DNA from 4 places in the Lysinibacillus pakistanensis genome. Region 3 is predicted to be linked to each of the others. Evidence: riboswitches for the same ligand, from Rfam matches in the RefSeq annotation. Region 3 holds a riboswitch; each other region holds the start of a gene.

Region 1 (3,602 bases), 2.5 Mb from region 3:
GAGCCTAAAAATGAACTAAAGATGACTCCTGTTAAAATTAACGTTTCCATTTTCAGTGAACGATCTACTACTCTTGCAAAGCTCATGACTGCAACCATTGTTAATACTGCCCCAAGCATACTGAAGGTTGGCAATGCATAAAGACCAACTACTGGAATTGAAAGACCAAAGAATATCGTCATTACTGCTCCAACTGATGCACCAGAAGAAACACCTAAAGTATATGGATCTGCTAAAGGATTTTTTAGCAAGCCCTGAAAAGCAGCTCCTGCAATGGCTAGTGAAGCTCCTACAAGCCCTGCTAGGAAAACTCGCGGCAGACGAATTTTCCAAAAAATATTGGCAGCCGTTTCATCAGCTGCTTTATTCCACAATACTTCTAGCGGAATATGAACAGAGCCTATAGCAGCGCCACACCAGATGCTAATGATAAGGAGCGTAATGGCTGTTACATAGGCTGTGACTATTTTACTCACTTAAACGCCTCTGGGTAGATGGCTTTCGCTAACTCTTCAAGACCCTCACCTAAACGTGGTCCTTGACGACTTGTTGTATTCTCATCTACCTGAACAATGGCTTTATTTTTTACTGCATTAATTGTGTCAAAGCCAGCACGCTGTGGTAGCTTTGTTAAAATATCAGGTACATAATGATATGTCACCACGATGACATCTGGATTTTTTGCAATAATTTGTTCGGAACTGATTTCATACCAATCTGCTGTATCTGCTGCAACATTTTCAGCATGAATCATATTTAACATTTCATTCATAAATGTATCTTTACCAGCTGTAAATATATGTGGCTCATCAGATGTTTCTACAAAGACTTTCTTTGGCTTCACATCCTTAATTTTTGCTAGAACCTCTTCTACTTTTGTCTTCATATCTTTAATTATTTTCTCGGCCTCAGGTAATTTCCCAGTTGCACGACCTAGCTGTTCAATTGTTGTGTAAATTTCATTAAAGTCCTTTGCATTTGTTACCACAAAAACCTTTAAACCGGCAGATTCAAGCTGTTCAATGGCCCCTGCAGAAAATGTCATACTCGAATTATGAGCAAACACGATATCTGGTTTTAAAGCAATAATTTGCTCAATATTATATTCCATGCCACCAACTTTTTGTTTTTCAGTTGCCTCTGCAGGATAATCATCATTATCGGTAACACCCACAATTTCATTGTTTAAGCCAAGAGCAAATAAAATCTCTGTATTACTTGGAATAAGAGAAACTATTTTTTCAGGAGGTGACTCCAGCGTAATTTCCTTGCCAACAGCATCTGTTATCGTCATTGGGAATGTTGCTTTGTCTACTTGTGTAGTTTCTTGCTGCTCAGAAGATGCCGGCTTTTCATTTTTCGCTCCTTCTCCACAGGCAGCAAGTAAGCCAATTGCTAAAAATGCGGAAAGTCCTAATTTCCAAAATTTCATCATATGAATCCTCCTAGTATATAAGTGCGTAAATTTTTACGAATTATTTTGCTGATAGATTAGTAATCGACGAAATTTATAAGTTTATCGCCCATTTTTTCAAATTTATCGACATCTTCCATACAAAACAAATACCCCTCATCCAAAGTGAGGGGTAATAATGCACAAAAATACGCAAAATCCTCCACCCTATCCTCGTAGGTTGTAACGTGTCTCTATAAAGGCAGGTCTCCTGGCTCGTGCTCCATACATTTTTTCAAGCCTTCCCGAAAAACTTTCAGTGGCGTACATTGAAAAAACTAGCACATACAGTGGCGGGACCGCATCGGAATATCACCGATTTCCCTTTTCACTTTACATAAGTAAAGAACCTTTATAATATTCAGTTGATTTTATTATACATGAAAACAAAAAAAGTCGCCTACCATCTAGACGACTTCTCCTTTAATCAATTATGCCTCGGCATAATTGCGTTCGGAATCGGCTTTGTGCTTACACAAAGAACTCCTTTTCGATTCCGTGACATCCGCCAGAGGCTTTGGGCCAACACGATGTTGGTCACTCAGGCGTTTTCACAGGATGTGAAGATCTTAGCCTGAGTTCCTCTATTTCAGCGGGTGTTTGGACATCCTCTGAAAAGTAGCTTAAATTCGGATTCATCTCACCACCTATAGAGGTGGGAAACTTCTGCTGAAAGAAGTTAAAGGATATCTGCAAAATACTGAACTGTTTTCATCGGCGCCCCTAGTTCTCTTAATGCCCATGTATGCTCTAAATAAATATCTGCCAGCTTTTCATATTTACCACCGACTCTGTGAGCCCATTCCACAGCTACAACACTTTCATACATATGCGCCATTTTTTCTGCTACCGCTTTTGCCTCTAAAGTTTTCGTTGCTTCATCCAAAGAGCTAAACGTATGCAATGTCGATTTCAATTGCACTAATTGTTCCACTACTAATTGGCTTAGGGTGCTGTTAGCTACCTTAGCTAAGCGTTCCTCCATAATACGTACAAACAACTTATGAGCTTGGAACTTATCTACTAAACGAATCAGCTCTAATGCCAGTATATTGGCAGTTCCTTCCCACACCGTAAGCACCTGTGCATCTCTTAGTAAGCGAGGTGTCACAAAGTCTTCAATATAGCCATTTCCACCATGTAATTCAATCGCTTCACTTGCATATTTTACCGCTCGCTCGGCTGTTTCCTTTTTCATAATGGCTATATTTAAACGATTCATAATCATATCCTCATGATTGCCCTGACCACTTGTCACCTTATCATACAGCTGAATAAGATCAAAAACTGTTGCTACTTCTACATGAAGCTTTGCCGCAAATTTTCCTAGTGTATCCTGAATCATTGGATATTGCGTTAAAGGCTTACCAAAGGCATAACGGTTTGTCACATAATGCTTTGCCTCTAAAAAGCCACGTCGCATAATACCTAAAGAAGCTACGGCATTGCAAATTCTTGATAGATTAAGTGCCTCTAGCATATAATAAATTCCTTTATTCGGCTCACCTACAATATAGGAAAGTGCACCATCAAATTCTACCTCACCAGAGGGAACTGCCTTCACGCCAAGCTTATCCTTTAAGCGACGAATACGAAGGTTATTCATAGTACCATCCTCCGCTCGCCATGGAACTGCAAATAATGTTAGCCCTTTAGAGCCGGCAGAAGCCCCTTGGAGTCGAGCCAGTACCATTGCTACACCGCACATGCCTACATTGGATGCAAAATATTTTTCACCATATAAACGGAACTGCTCGCCTTCCTGTCTTGCCTCTACAGCATTTGCCCCAACATCCGAGCCACCTTGTCGTTCTGTTAAAAAGGTTGCTCCCTCATAGAGCTCAGTATCACCTGTTGCACAAACATGTGGTAAAAACCGTTCCTTTACCTCATCATTCGCATAGTGATCGAGTAAATAAGCTGTAGCCATTGTTAATGTAACAGGACAATAAAAGCCCGGCTCAGCATGGGATAGTAAATACCCTTGGGCAAAGCTATATACATAATTACCCTTTCTTCCTAGTTGCGGAATATTCTTATGCACATAGCCCACAATCCCTGTATTATACGTCTCTTCTATTGTTTTTTTGTAGCCATCATTGACCCAAATTTCTGATATTTCTTCACCGTAAGCATTATAACGTTCTAA
Region 2 (3,602 bases), 360 kb from region 3:
TATAGAGGAGGGATGTTCGTATTTTGCTTAAATGCAGCTATCTTAATTGGTTGCGTCTGTCACCCAGTTAGCATTTTGGGAAAATTACTTTCTTGGAAGCCTTTGCGTTGGATTGGGTCAAGATCGTACGGGATTTATCTATGGCATTATCCGATTATTGTGCTAGGTACTCCAGTACGAGAAATTGGTAATCCAGCCTATTGGCGAGTTACTTTACAACTGCTGATTATCTTTACAATTGCAGAACTATCCTATCGTTTTATCGAAATGCCGATTCGTAAGGATGGGTTCCGCTGTTATTTTAGACAGTACTTTGTATTCAATAAACACAAATGGGGAAGTTTCACGCTTGCTAGGAAAATTTCAACCACGCTCATTCCACTTTTCCTCCTAGTATTTTTTACAGGAATGACAGGGGTTGTGGGCGAAGAAAAAATAGAATCTATTGAATCACGGCCAACGACTATTAAAATAGATGGTGGAACAGAGCAGCATTCAACCCATCGTGATTCTGAAAAGGAGCAGGAAACATCTCAGCCAGGTTCATTAAGTGATGAAGAAGAGGGTGTTGATTCAAATTCGGATCAAAATGCGGTTGAGCCTCATCAGGGGGAAAATGAGACAGAAGTTCATCCTGTTCATGAATCGTATAATGGAATATTAGCCATTGGCGATTCTGTAATGATAGATATTGCTTCGAGCTTACATAATATCTACCCTAGCATTACCATAGATGCAAAGATTGGTCGCCAAGTTTCACAAGCGGTTAAATTAGCTCCTAATTATGCAAGCTTTAATCAACCAGATAAAGCAGTCATCATTCAGCTTGGAACAAACGGGTATTTTACCAATACACAAATAGATACCCTTTTAAAGGCTTTTTCCAATGCTGATATTTATTTAGTAAATACGCGTGTACCACGTTCTTGGGAGGGGAAAGTAAATCAAGCATTACAACAGAAAGCACAGGAATATGAAAACATTACTTTAATTGATTGGCATGCAACTGCAATTAACCATCCTGAGTTTTTCGCTCCAGACGGCGTACATTTAGAGCAAAAGGGGATTGCTTCTTTAACAAATCTAATTCAACAAGCTATAGACGAGACCAATTGATTCGTTTAAAAACCATAAATAGCCTGCAAACATTTTAAGTGAGATAACTTTTTTTCAAATATTTAAGTATGGTTGAAACCTTTCTAATGGTTGCTCGTATTACTATTATACATTTTTAATGAATTGCACTTAAAAAGGAGAAAAACATTTTTGAACTATTGAACAAAACAATTACTTTTTGTCATTTACTTAATCACCATTGCTGATGCATACTACTCAACATTACTGATTGAACCAAAAGCCCCCCCACAGCATCAGACGATTAAAGCGTCTGCAATGACAACGATTCAAGTACGGTAGCAAACCTTATAAAAAGAAACAAACAGCAAAAAGCCTGAAGACTTCTATACTTCAGCCTATCAAGCAATTGCTGCAGAGTACTAAGAATACAAAAGAAAAAATTTATAAAGCTAAGATGGATAGATTAAGTGAAAGACACAGCTATATACGGGACTCACCGTTTATTATTTATCACAATCACCGTATACGTTGCTGAAAACAGATGAAACAAAAAGCTGCCATTAACTGTGCAGCTTTTTGTTTTGCTTAATATTTAAATGGGTAAACCCTTTTTGCCCGCTCACTCTCTATTATACGATTTATATTATCTATCTATTTATATTATCATATTGCTTTTTAATAGGAATAGTAATATTGATACTAGATGTTTACTTCCTCTTTTAAAGCTTACTACTTCTATAAAGCATAATTCTTTTTGTTAAACTATTTCGAAAAATAGAAATATATGCTAGACTTAACATTAAGTGAATAACAATTGCAGTATAAAGGTGCTCTTTTAAGAGCTTAATAGGGAATTCGGTTTAAAGCCGAAGCTGTTTCCGCAACTGTAAGTGTAGATGACTACAGAAAATACCACTGTCGAACAAGGAAAAATGCCTTCAGTAGATGGGAAGGTTCTGAATAGGATACACGAGCCAGGAGACCTGCCTTTATTCCATCGTATTAACTCTCTTCGGAAGCTAGGAGAACTTACGGCAAATAGACGGACAGGCAAACTACGTTTTTGCGCCTTTTTTCTGTTTTCCATTAGATGCTTCCCCATTTTGGAGAAGCATCTTTTTATTTTCGAGTTAATTGCAAAAACATTCACGAAATAATAAAAATAGGAGGTTTTACAAATGGTTCGTTTCAAAAAATGGTGGCATTTAGCGTTAGTCCTACTTTTAGCATTTTCGCTCGTAACACCATCAGCCAGTGCAGCAGTATTACAGCCTGTAAGTCAAGAAGCACAATCAGCAGATTTTGATGTTCAGTTATCAGTAAAAGGTTTATGCGGTACTGGTTCATGCCATGAAATTTTAGAAGGAACAACAGTAAATGTTCAAGAAGGGACAACTGCGCTAGAGCTTGTAGAGCAAGTATTAGATGCCGAGGGTATTCCTTATGTAGTAGTTTCTACTCAATATGGTCCATATCTTCAATCAATTGATGGACTTGCGGCAGGCAGTTTAAATGGTTGGGATGGCTGGGTCTACACTGTAAATGGATATAGCCCCAATTTTGGATTAGCTGAGTATCAATTACAGGCTGATGATGTCGTTCATATTTATTACACTACATGGTCTAAATTAGAAACAGCAAGTGTAATTGCAGTAAATGATAACAATCCATCCGTTACGGTAAATTTAACTGGTGATTTATTTACGACACCAAACGGCTCTAATTTAGCAAACTGGACAATTAACACAGGGACAACAACATTAACAGCTCAGTCAGTTACTATGAATGCAAACCAACAAGCTGTTATTACATTTGCAGGTCAAGCACAAGCAGGTACTATTACCATTACAGCCTCTGCCAATGCTTTATTCGGTAGTTCAGCAAGTGAGCCACTTGAAGTAAAAGTACAATAGCTAGATAAATGGATACTGACAAGATGAATTAATTCAGCTTGTCAGTATTTAATTATTTATAAAGGAAGTGAGTGTTTATATGACTATATGGAAAAAGCAGCTACATATAGCAGTTATTTTTATTTTAATCGTATCGCTATTTTCTCCAGTCACTGCAATTAAGGCACAGCATTTTGAAGGGGATTTACTCGATCCTACTCCAAACATCAATGATATTGAACCCGATGATTCAGAAGAGCAGGACAATGCTACAGAGTCTAAGAATGAAATAGATGTAGAGGATTTAACAGAACAGGAAAAAGCACCGCATACAGATGAAGAAGCTGAATTAGATGATCTTATACCATTAGAAGATGCAGCGGAACTAGCTCCATTAGTAGAGAATGCGCCCGTTGCAATTAGCGATATTCAGCTAAACACTGAGGAACCTTTACTATTATTAGTAGGAGAAACATTTCAACTTACTGCCACTAACGCAACAACAGATGATAGTGCCACAGTTACATGGTCTTCAAGCAACTCTGGAATTGCAACAGTTGACACAAATGGGAGCGTAATAGCTCAGGCAATCGGAGAGACAGTCATTACCGCCCAATTAGATGGTGGATCTAA
Region 3 (3,602 bases):
AAAGCACTCATTACAATAAATGTAATGAGTGAAATTCGTTCATCTCTCATGATAAGCGACAATAATAATAGTCCAAAAGAAAACAACATTTTTTCTAGCGGATGAACAGACGCTAGCTTATTCATATATGCATACTTATCAATGAGTAACATACTTAACTTTCTTTATGTTTGCCGCGCATTAAGCCAATAAAGTATCCGATAAATCCAGCACCTATAGCAGCTTGTAGTGCAAATAGTAGGCTTTCAATTTCTCCACTTGGTGGTTCCCATAAGCTTTCAAACCATGGTTCGTAGTCAGCATTTATTTCACCGATTGCTGCCTCTGCTTCACCATCTGCTCCTTCGAATTCTGCACCCTTTTGAATGAATAGAGGGATAATTGCTAATAACACAACGATAGCTAGCAGTAATAAGTTTTTTTTCATTCTAATGTGCCTCCTTTGTTGAAAAAACATGTAATGCTTTTAATTCGCTCACATTGTATTTTTTCAAGAAGTTCATCACGACTACGGTTAAAATCCCTTCACTAACAGCAAGAGGGATTTGTGTTAATGCAAAAATACCTGCAAATTTTGTGAATGACGCCATAAAGCCACCAACCTCAGAAGGGAAAGCAAGAGCTAATTGAACAGAAGTGACAATATATGTACCTAAGTCACCAAGCATAGCAGCTAAAAACACAGCTAAAGAAAATGAAAGACCCATTTTTTGCGAGCCTTTAAATACATAATAAGCAATAATTGGACCAACTACTGCCATAGAAAAGGCATTTGCTCCTAAAGTTGTAAGCCCTCCATGCGCTAAAAGTAAAGCTTGGAATAATAATACAATTGTTCCGATTACACTCATTGCTAATGGACCAAAAAGAACTGTACCGAGTCCAACTCCTGTTGGATGCGAGCAGCTTCCAGTTACTGAAGGAATTTTTAATGCTGATAAGACGAAGGCAAAGGCACCTGATAGTCCTAAAATCATTTTTGTTTCAGGGTTTGCATCGATCGTTTTACGAATTGAACGTAATCCTAAAATAATAAATGGAATAGATACAACCCACCAGAAAATGGCCCACTCAATTGGTAAAAAGCCCTCCATTATATGCATGGCGAATGCACGATTTGGCACAAATAAAAATGCCAATAAGAAATAACTAAGCTTCCAGCCTGAGAATTTCAAAACTTCTCCTCCTTACATATAGTTTTTGAATTAGCGTGCGAAAAATAAAAAACACTTCTCCATGGGAAAAGTGCATAGCTAAAACAAATAGAATTCGATTCTACTAAGCCGCACACCTATCCTCGTAGGTTGAAACGTTCACATTCTTTTCGGCAGGTCTCCTGGCTTTAGTTCCTCATTTTATAGGCCTTCCCATCCGTTGGACAGTGACATTCTCTATAAAACTCCCTAGTACAGTGGCGGGACCGCGCCGGACTTGAACCGGCTTCCCTTTTAAGCGAAATGATAAGCACTTCGCACCGAAAAAAGATGAAGTTGTGAGATTTCACGACAAAGTGTAACATAATTTTCCATCATGGTGCTATCTTTTTTTAGAAAAAATTTTTAAAATTGAGGTACAATCTAGAAAATTCTGATAAAATAAAAGAGAAATTTTTCTTTTTTCTACGAATTTTTTGATGAAATTTTAATGAAAATGTCACAATTTTAGAGAGAAATATTGTAATTTTAAAATTTTAAGATATGATAGAGACAGTTTTAAATTCATGTTAAACATACAAATTTGATATAAAAACATACATAAGTGCTTGAATATTTTCAAGATAATAGGGAAATTGGTGAAAGTCCAATACAGCCCCCGCTACTGTAATAGCTGATGAAATCGCAAATGCCACTAGTGCAAACTTGGGAAGGCGCGAAAGTAAATGGAAGCTTAAGTCAGGAAACCTGCTTATGGAATGATGCATGCAAACTTTTCGGAGGGAGAAGTTGAAGCAAAGGCGAATACCTGTAATTTATTCGACTTTATTTGGCTTCTACAAAACCTTTACTCTTCGATTAGAGTAAAGGTTTTTCTTGTTCCTAAACGTATTGAGGGGAGAACAACGATGACTACTTGGAATTTAGAGGGGATGCAGACACATCTTTTTATTTGTAATGGCAGTAGCTGTATGAAAAAAGAAGCAGAGGAAATTACGCAAGCCATTCGTGATGAGATACAGGTGCAGGCACTTGATAAAAAAATACATACAACCCGGACACGTTGTAATGGCAGATGTAAGGATGCATGTGTTGTCATTGCTTATCCGCAAGGGAATTGGTACCGTGTGCCAACAACTGAACATGCGAGGGCACTTGTGCAGGATTTACATCATGAGTCACTGCACCATGAACATGTTTTTACGCTTCGTGAGGGCACATTACAGCGGACAGCACAAACAACAGCCATTAAAGGCATCGAAAAGGTGAAAGAGGGGTAACAAAATGGCGCAAAAAGGGAAGATTTTCGTAGTTGGCTTTGGGCCTGGTGATTTTAATCATATTACGCATCGGGCTGTGGAGGCATTACAACAGAGTGATATGATCATAGGCTATAAAACATATGTAGAGCTAATTCAGGACTTAGTTAGTGCAAAATCCATTGTTAGTACGGGTATGACGGAGGAAGTATCTCGTGCGCAGGAAGCGGTACGCCAAGCAGAGGCAGGGAATATTGTTTCCGTTATTTCCAGCGGTGATTCTGGTGTATATGGAATGGCAGGGTTAGTGTATGAGGTATTAATCGAGCTTGGTTGGACGGAGGCAACCGGTGTAGAGGTAGAAATTGTTCCAGGTATTTCTGCTATCAACTCATGTGCAAGCTTACTAGGTGCACCAATTATGCATGATGCTTGTACGATTAGTTTAAGTGACCACCTAACACCATGGAATTTAATTGCGAAGCGAGTGGAAGCAGCAGCGATGGCGGATTTTGTGATTGCACTGTATAACCCAAAAAGTGGTCGACGGACAAGACAAATTGTGGAGGCCCAACGCATTTTATTAGAATATCGTTCACCTGATACACCAGTGGGACTTGTTAAAAGCGCTTATCGTGACCGTCAGGAGGTTACCATGACAACTTTAGCAGAAATGCTAGAGCATGATATTGGGATGCTGACAACGGTTATTATCGGGAATTCATCAACATTTTTCTATGATAATAAAATGATTACACCACGTGGCTATCAGCGCAAATACACACTTGGTGAGGAGAAGCAGCCATTACGTCCACACCAACGTTTAAGGGAAGAAAATGAACCATGGGCAATGAATCAAGAAACAGGAGAGGCACGCAATGACTTTGCGGCAGATCCCAACGCTAATCGTATCGAGCCCAGTTTAGCCATTTCTCCTAATCCAAAGCAAAAAAAAACTTCACTTGAGATGGCGACAGCAGCCTTAGCGATGGTCAACGGAACAAGTGAGGTAAAGGCAACGCCCAAGCTTGTGCAACAAAAAATCGAATCTATCTTTGAGTTAGCTGTGAGCCCAGGAGTAGCCAATAAATTTTTTACCCCGAAACAGATGATGACGCTAGCAGAGGTTGTCGGGAAGGATGGAACGATGGAATACACGCCAGACCATCAAATCCATTTAAAAATTCCA
Region 4 (3,602 bases), 1.8 Mb from region 3:
AGCTCTTGCAGGACTCATGATTGGTCTAGAAGTATTGACAGGCGACCTCTTTTTATATGGATTATTTGGTATAATAACAGTGCTAAGAATTTTTTCCTATATGAAGAAATGGCGTTTGCCTTTACGAAAGCTCAATCGGGCATAGCCATTTTATAAATAGTAACAAGCCCACATAGTTCGAATATATGGGCTTGTTATACTTTTTGTTACGATCTATTCTTTCGATTCTACTAGCACTACAGATTCCTCAAGTGTTGCCATATTTTTCATCATTGAGCATGCTGCATCTAAAATTGGAAAGGCTAAAGCTGCACCAGAGCCTTCTCCTAAACGCATATTCATATGTAGCATTGGTTCTACCCCTAGCAACTTGGCTGCTATTTTAGCCCCTGGTTCTTCTGAGGCATGGGAAGGAATGATGTAGTCCTTTACTTTTGGCTCAAGCTCAAAGGCAATGAGAGCAGCAACCGTAGAAATAAAGCCATCAATTACAACAGGTTTGCGATTTGCAGCAGCCGCAAGTACAATTCCAGCCATAGCACCTATTTCTAAGCCACCAACTTTTGCAAGAATATCAATAGCATCGTGGCGATTAGGCTTGTTTAGTGCAATAGCATGTTGAATAACCTCCACCTTATGCGTAATTCCCCCAGCTCCAACACCTGCACCTAGTCCTGTTACTATATTTGGATGACAGGCATGAAGCACGGATAGGATAGCCGCACTTGGTGTTGTATTCCCAATACCCATTTCACCAGTTCCAAGAACATCTGCTCCGTTTCTTATTTCGTTCGTTGCAACTTCAATTCCTACTTCGATGGATTGAATAGCTTCCTCTCTTGACATAGCTGGACCCTTTGCCATGTTGTCTGTCCCATATTTAATTTTCTTTAGAATGACACCAGCATCAAGCGGTACATCTTCTTTTACACCAACATCGACCGTTATAATTTTAGCATTGGTTATGCTGGCGATTGCACAAACACCCGTAAGCCCTTTTGGAAAATTCAATGTTTGTAAAAATGTGACCTTTTGTGGATTTGAAGTTACATCTTCCTCACAAACACCGTGATCTGCTGCACAGACAATAATTGCTTTACTCTCAATTTTAGGAAATAATTCTCCTGTAATACCAGCAAGCTGTACAGCAAGATTCTCCAATTTCCCCAAGCTTCCAGGTGGCTTGCTCAGAGAGTCTATATATTCCCTAGCTTTCTCCATCATACGGCTATCCGCATTTTGAATTTTTTTAATCGTGTGCTGTAATAATTGCATGAAACTATTCCCCTTTCAATCTTTCGAGACAATATAAAAAGCCTGCAGTTTATTCATGACAAATAAACTACAGACTTTTCCATCGTCTATATAATCGAAGCAATTAGGCAGGTCTCCTGGCTCAATTTCAACATTTCATAGAACCTTCCCAGCACCATGCTAGTGGCATTCTCTATGAAACTCCTTTTTACAGTGGTGGGACCGCTAAAGACTTTCACTTTATTCCCTATTCTCCCTCAATGGGCACCCAATGCTATTATGCAATTTCTTTTAATTTACTGTAAAGATATCTTACTGTCAATATGACACCTTTAAAGCAAAATTAGACTTCTTTCTGATCTATTTCACTAATAAATGTCGCGCCAAGCAATAGAATAGCTCCTATTATTTGCAGCATAGTCATTTTTTCTCCTATAATCATCGTTGAGATTACCAATGACGTTAGAGGGTCAATATAGCTTAAAATGGCTATGCTTTGCCCCTTTAAATGACTCATTCCCAAAAAGAAAAGATAGAAGCCTATACCGGCATGGACAATGCCCAATGCTATTAGTAAACTAATGGATTTTATATCGATATACATGATTTGAAATCCAGTTGTTCCATAAAGATAAAGTGCTAGAAATAACGCTGCTAAAGAAAGCTGCAGAATTGTGTTTGCCGGCTCTTTAAGTCCATGAATATACTTATTTACAAATGTTACCAACGTATAGAAACATGCTGCAATAAGCCCATACAATATGCCGATATCTTGCCCTTTTTCTTCTGTAGCTTGGCTATGGACAATAAAGAATAATCCAACTAATGCCACACATACATAGAAAATTTTTCTTAGATACAGTTTTTCCTTTAATATAATTGGTGATAAACAAATCACTAAAACTGGCGCAAAATAATAGCTAAGCGCTGCATTGGCAATGGTTGTTTCTTTGTATGCTTGAAATAGAAAAATCCAATTCCCACATAACGCTACACTAGATAGCAGCAATGGCCATATATTAGGCAAAATGGATGCTTTCGTTATTTTTTCTTTCTTAACGATGAAAATTATCAATAAAAAACTAGAGCCAATAACACTCATCCAGAAGGCAATTTCACTAGATGGCAGGTGTATATATTTAGCAAAAATACCGACAGCCCCAAAGATAATCATGGATAAAACAAATGCAAATTTTCCGCTCACTTCTGATTCCTACTTTCTACTTATATAGTTTTTAGCCTATACAGTAGAATCTATTGCAAGAAGAGCAAGCTAGTGTGGAATGCCTTAAACAGTAGACTCTACTGTCAAGACATTGTTGGAGGCGCTATTGATCGGAACATATTACTCATCCTTTCTATTTTCAACTCGGTCATTCTATACTTATTTTACCAAAACCCAATTGATTTAAATAGTTCGATATTTGGCTGGTTTCATTCCTTAAATACTTTAATAAAATACTCCCCATTACTATAGCCCACTAACGAAGCAATTTCATTATTTCTATGAACTAGTAGCGCTTTGCCTTATCAAATGCCTGATAAATAATTTAAATCCATCTAAGGTTCATCAAAATGCGTATAAATATAATCGATTATTTTTTTACCTGTTAGTGTTATGTATCTTAATAAGATATACGATGAAGACCGCTTTCATCGTGTAGCTTTCTAATACTCCGAAATTTTATAATGACTATAGCGATTATTCCCTATCTTTTCAAACTTCAACGCTTTTATAATACGGTAGGCAATATACTTGCTTGGTATATTGAATTCTTGGCATAAAGTGGTTGTAGAAACATAGCTTTCCCGTAAAAGTCGATAATCCTGTAATGCTTGTAAAAAAGCCTCATTATTTTCTACACCGCAGCTTCGACAAAGCCAAGAGCCATGCCTATAAAACATGCTCTTCTCATAGGCACACTTTGGACAAAGAACACCTGACCTCCATTCATCTTCCATCAGTTTTTGTTCCCATAATTTATCTTGACGAATAGATTTTGAGTGCTTAAGCAATCTCTGAAAATCACTCTTTTCTAATGATCGTTGACCAAAATGCTGTAGCTGTTGCCATAAGAAATAAGGTAAACCCACACTATGCATAATTGGACATTCTGTGCTTAATTGACCAATTATGGTAGAAGGATTTGCAATTACGATCACCTTCACAATTGGGAGCTCTATATTTAGTTGCTTTAATAATATTTGGAAATAGCTTTGATGCCGAAATAGTTGATCTACTGGATAGATTAAACTGTCTATTTTTCCATCCGAAGTTGTACGAATACATTGTCTCTTTACATCATCAAAATCAAGTTTTCCTAAAATATTTTTAATTTCGATTAAGC

The links. A riboswitch is a leader RNA that binds a small molecule or an ion and turns the genes downstream of it on or off. The one in region 3 is predicted to bind cobalamin.
Region 1: another riboswitch for cobalamin. It lies ahead of QNH24_RS03050 (ABC transporter substrate-binding protein); the one in region 3 lies ahead of QNH24_RS15725 ((2Fe-2S) ferredoxin domain-containing protein).
Region 2: another riboswitch for cobalamin. It lies ahead of QNH24_RS17560 (DUF4430 domain-containing protein); the one in region 3 lies ahead of QNH24_RS15725 ((2Fe-2S) ferredoxin domain-containing protein).
Region 4: another riboswitch for cobalamin. It lies ahead of cobT (nicotinate-nucleotide--dimethylbenzimidazole phosphoribosyltransferase); the one in region 3 lies ahead of QNH24_RS15725 ((2Fe-2S) ferredoxin domain-containing protein).

What each region holds. Positions count from the first base shown of each region.
Region 1 covers NZ_CP126101.1:624,710-628,311, reverse strand. Annotated here, with positions in the region: gene QNH24_RS03055 (FecCD family ABC transporter permease) at 1-476, opposite strand, end outside; gene QNH24_RS03050 (ABC transporter substrate-binding protein) at 473-1,435, opposite strand; cobalamin riboswitch at 1,638-1,822, opposite strand; gene QNH24_RS03045 (acyl-CoA dehydrogenase family protein) at 2,133-3,602, opposite strand, start outside.
Region 2 covers NZ_CP126101.1:3,531,921-3,535,522, reverse strand. Annotated here, with positions in the region: gene QNH24_RS17565 (acyltransferase family protein) at 1-1,116, shown strand, start outside; cobalamin riboswitch at 1,886-2,082, shown strand; gene QNH24_RS17560 (DUF4430 domain-containing protein) at 2,256-2,990, shown strand; gene QNH24_RS17555 (S-layer homology domain-containing protein) at 3,070-3,602, shown strand, end outside.
Region 3 covers NZ_CP126101.1:3,168,119-3,171,720, reverse strand. Annotated here, with positions in the region: gene cbiQ (cobalt ECF transporter T component CbiQ) at 1-152, opposite strand, end outside; gene QNH24_RS15735 (energy-coupling factor ABC transporter substrate-binding protein) at 155-427, opposite strand; gene QNH24_RS15730 (energy-coupling factor ABC transporter permease) at 429-1,175, opposite strand; cobalamin riboswitch at 1,310-1,494, opposite strand; cobalamin riboswitch at 1,741-1,923, shown strand; gene QNH24_RS15725 ((2Fe-2S) ferredoxin domain-containing protein) at 2,063-2,434, shown strand; gene cobJ (precorrin-3B C(17)-methyltransferase) at 2,439-3,602, shown strand, end outside.
Region 4 covers NZ_CP126101.1:1,370,553-1,374,154, reverse strand. Annotated here, with positions in the region: gene QNH24_RS06410 (trimeric intracellular cation channel family protein) at 1-145, shown strand, start outside; gene cobT (nicotinate-nucleotide--dimethylbenzimidazole phosphoribosyltransferase) at 214-1,275, opposite strand; cobalamin riboswitch at 1,365-1,541, opposite strand; gene QNH24_RS06400 (DMT family transporter) at 1,598-2,458, opposite strand; gene QNH24_RS06395 (nuclease-related domain-containing protein) at 2,923-3,602, opposite strand, start outside.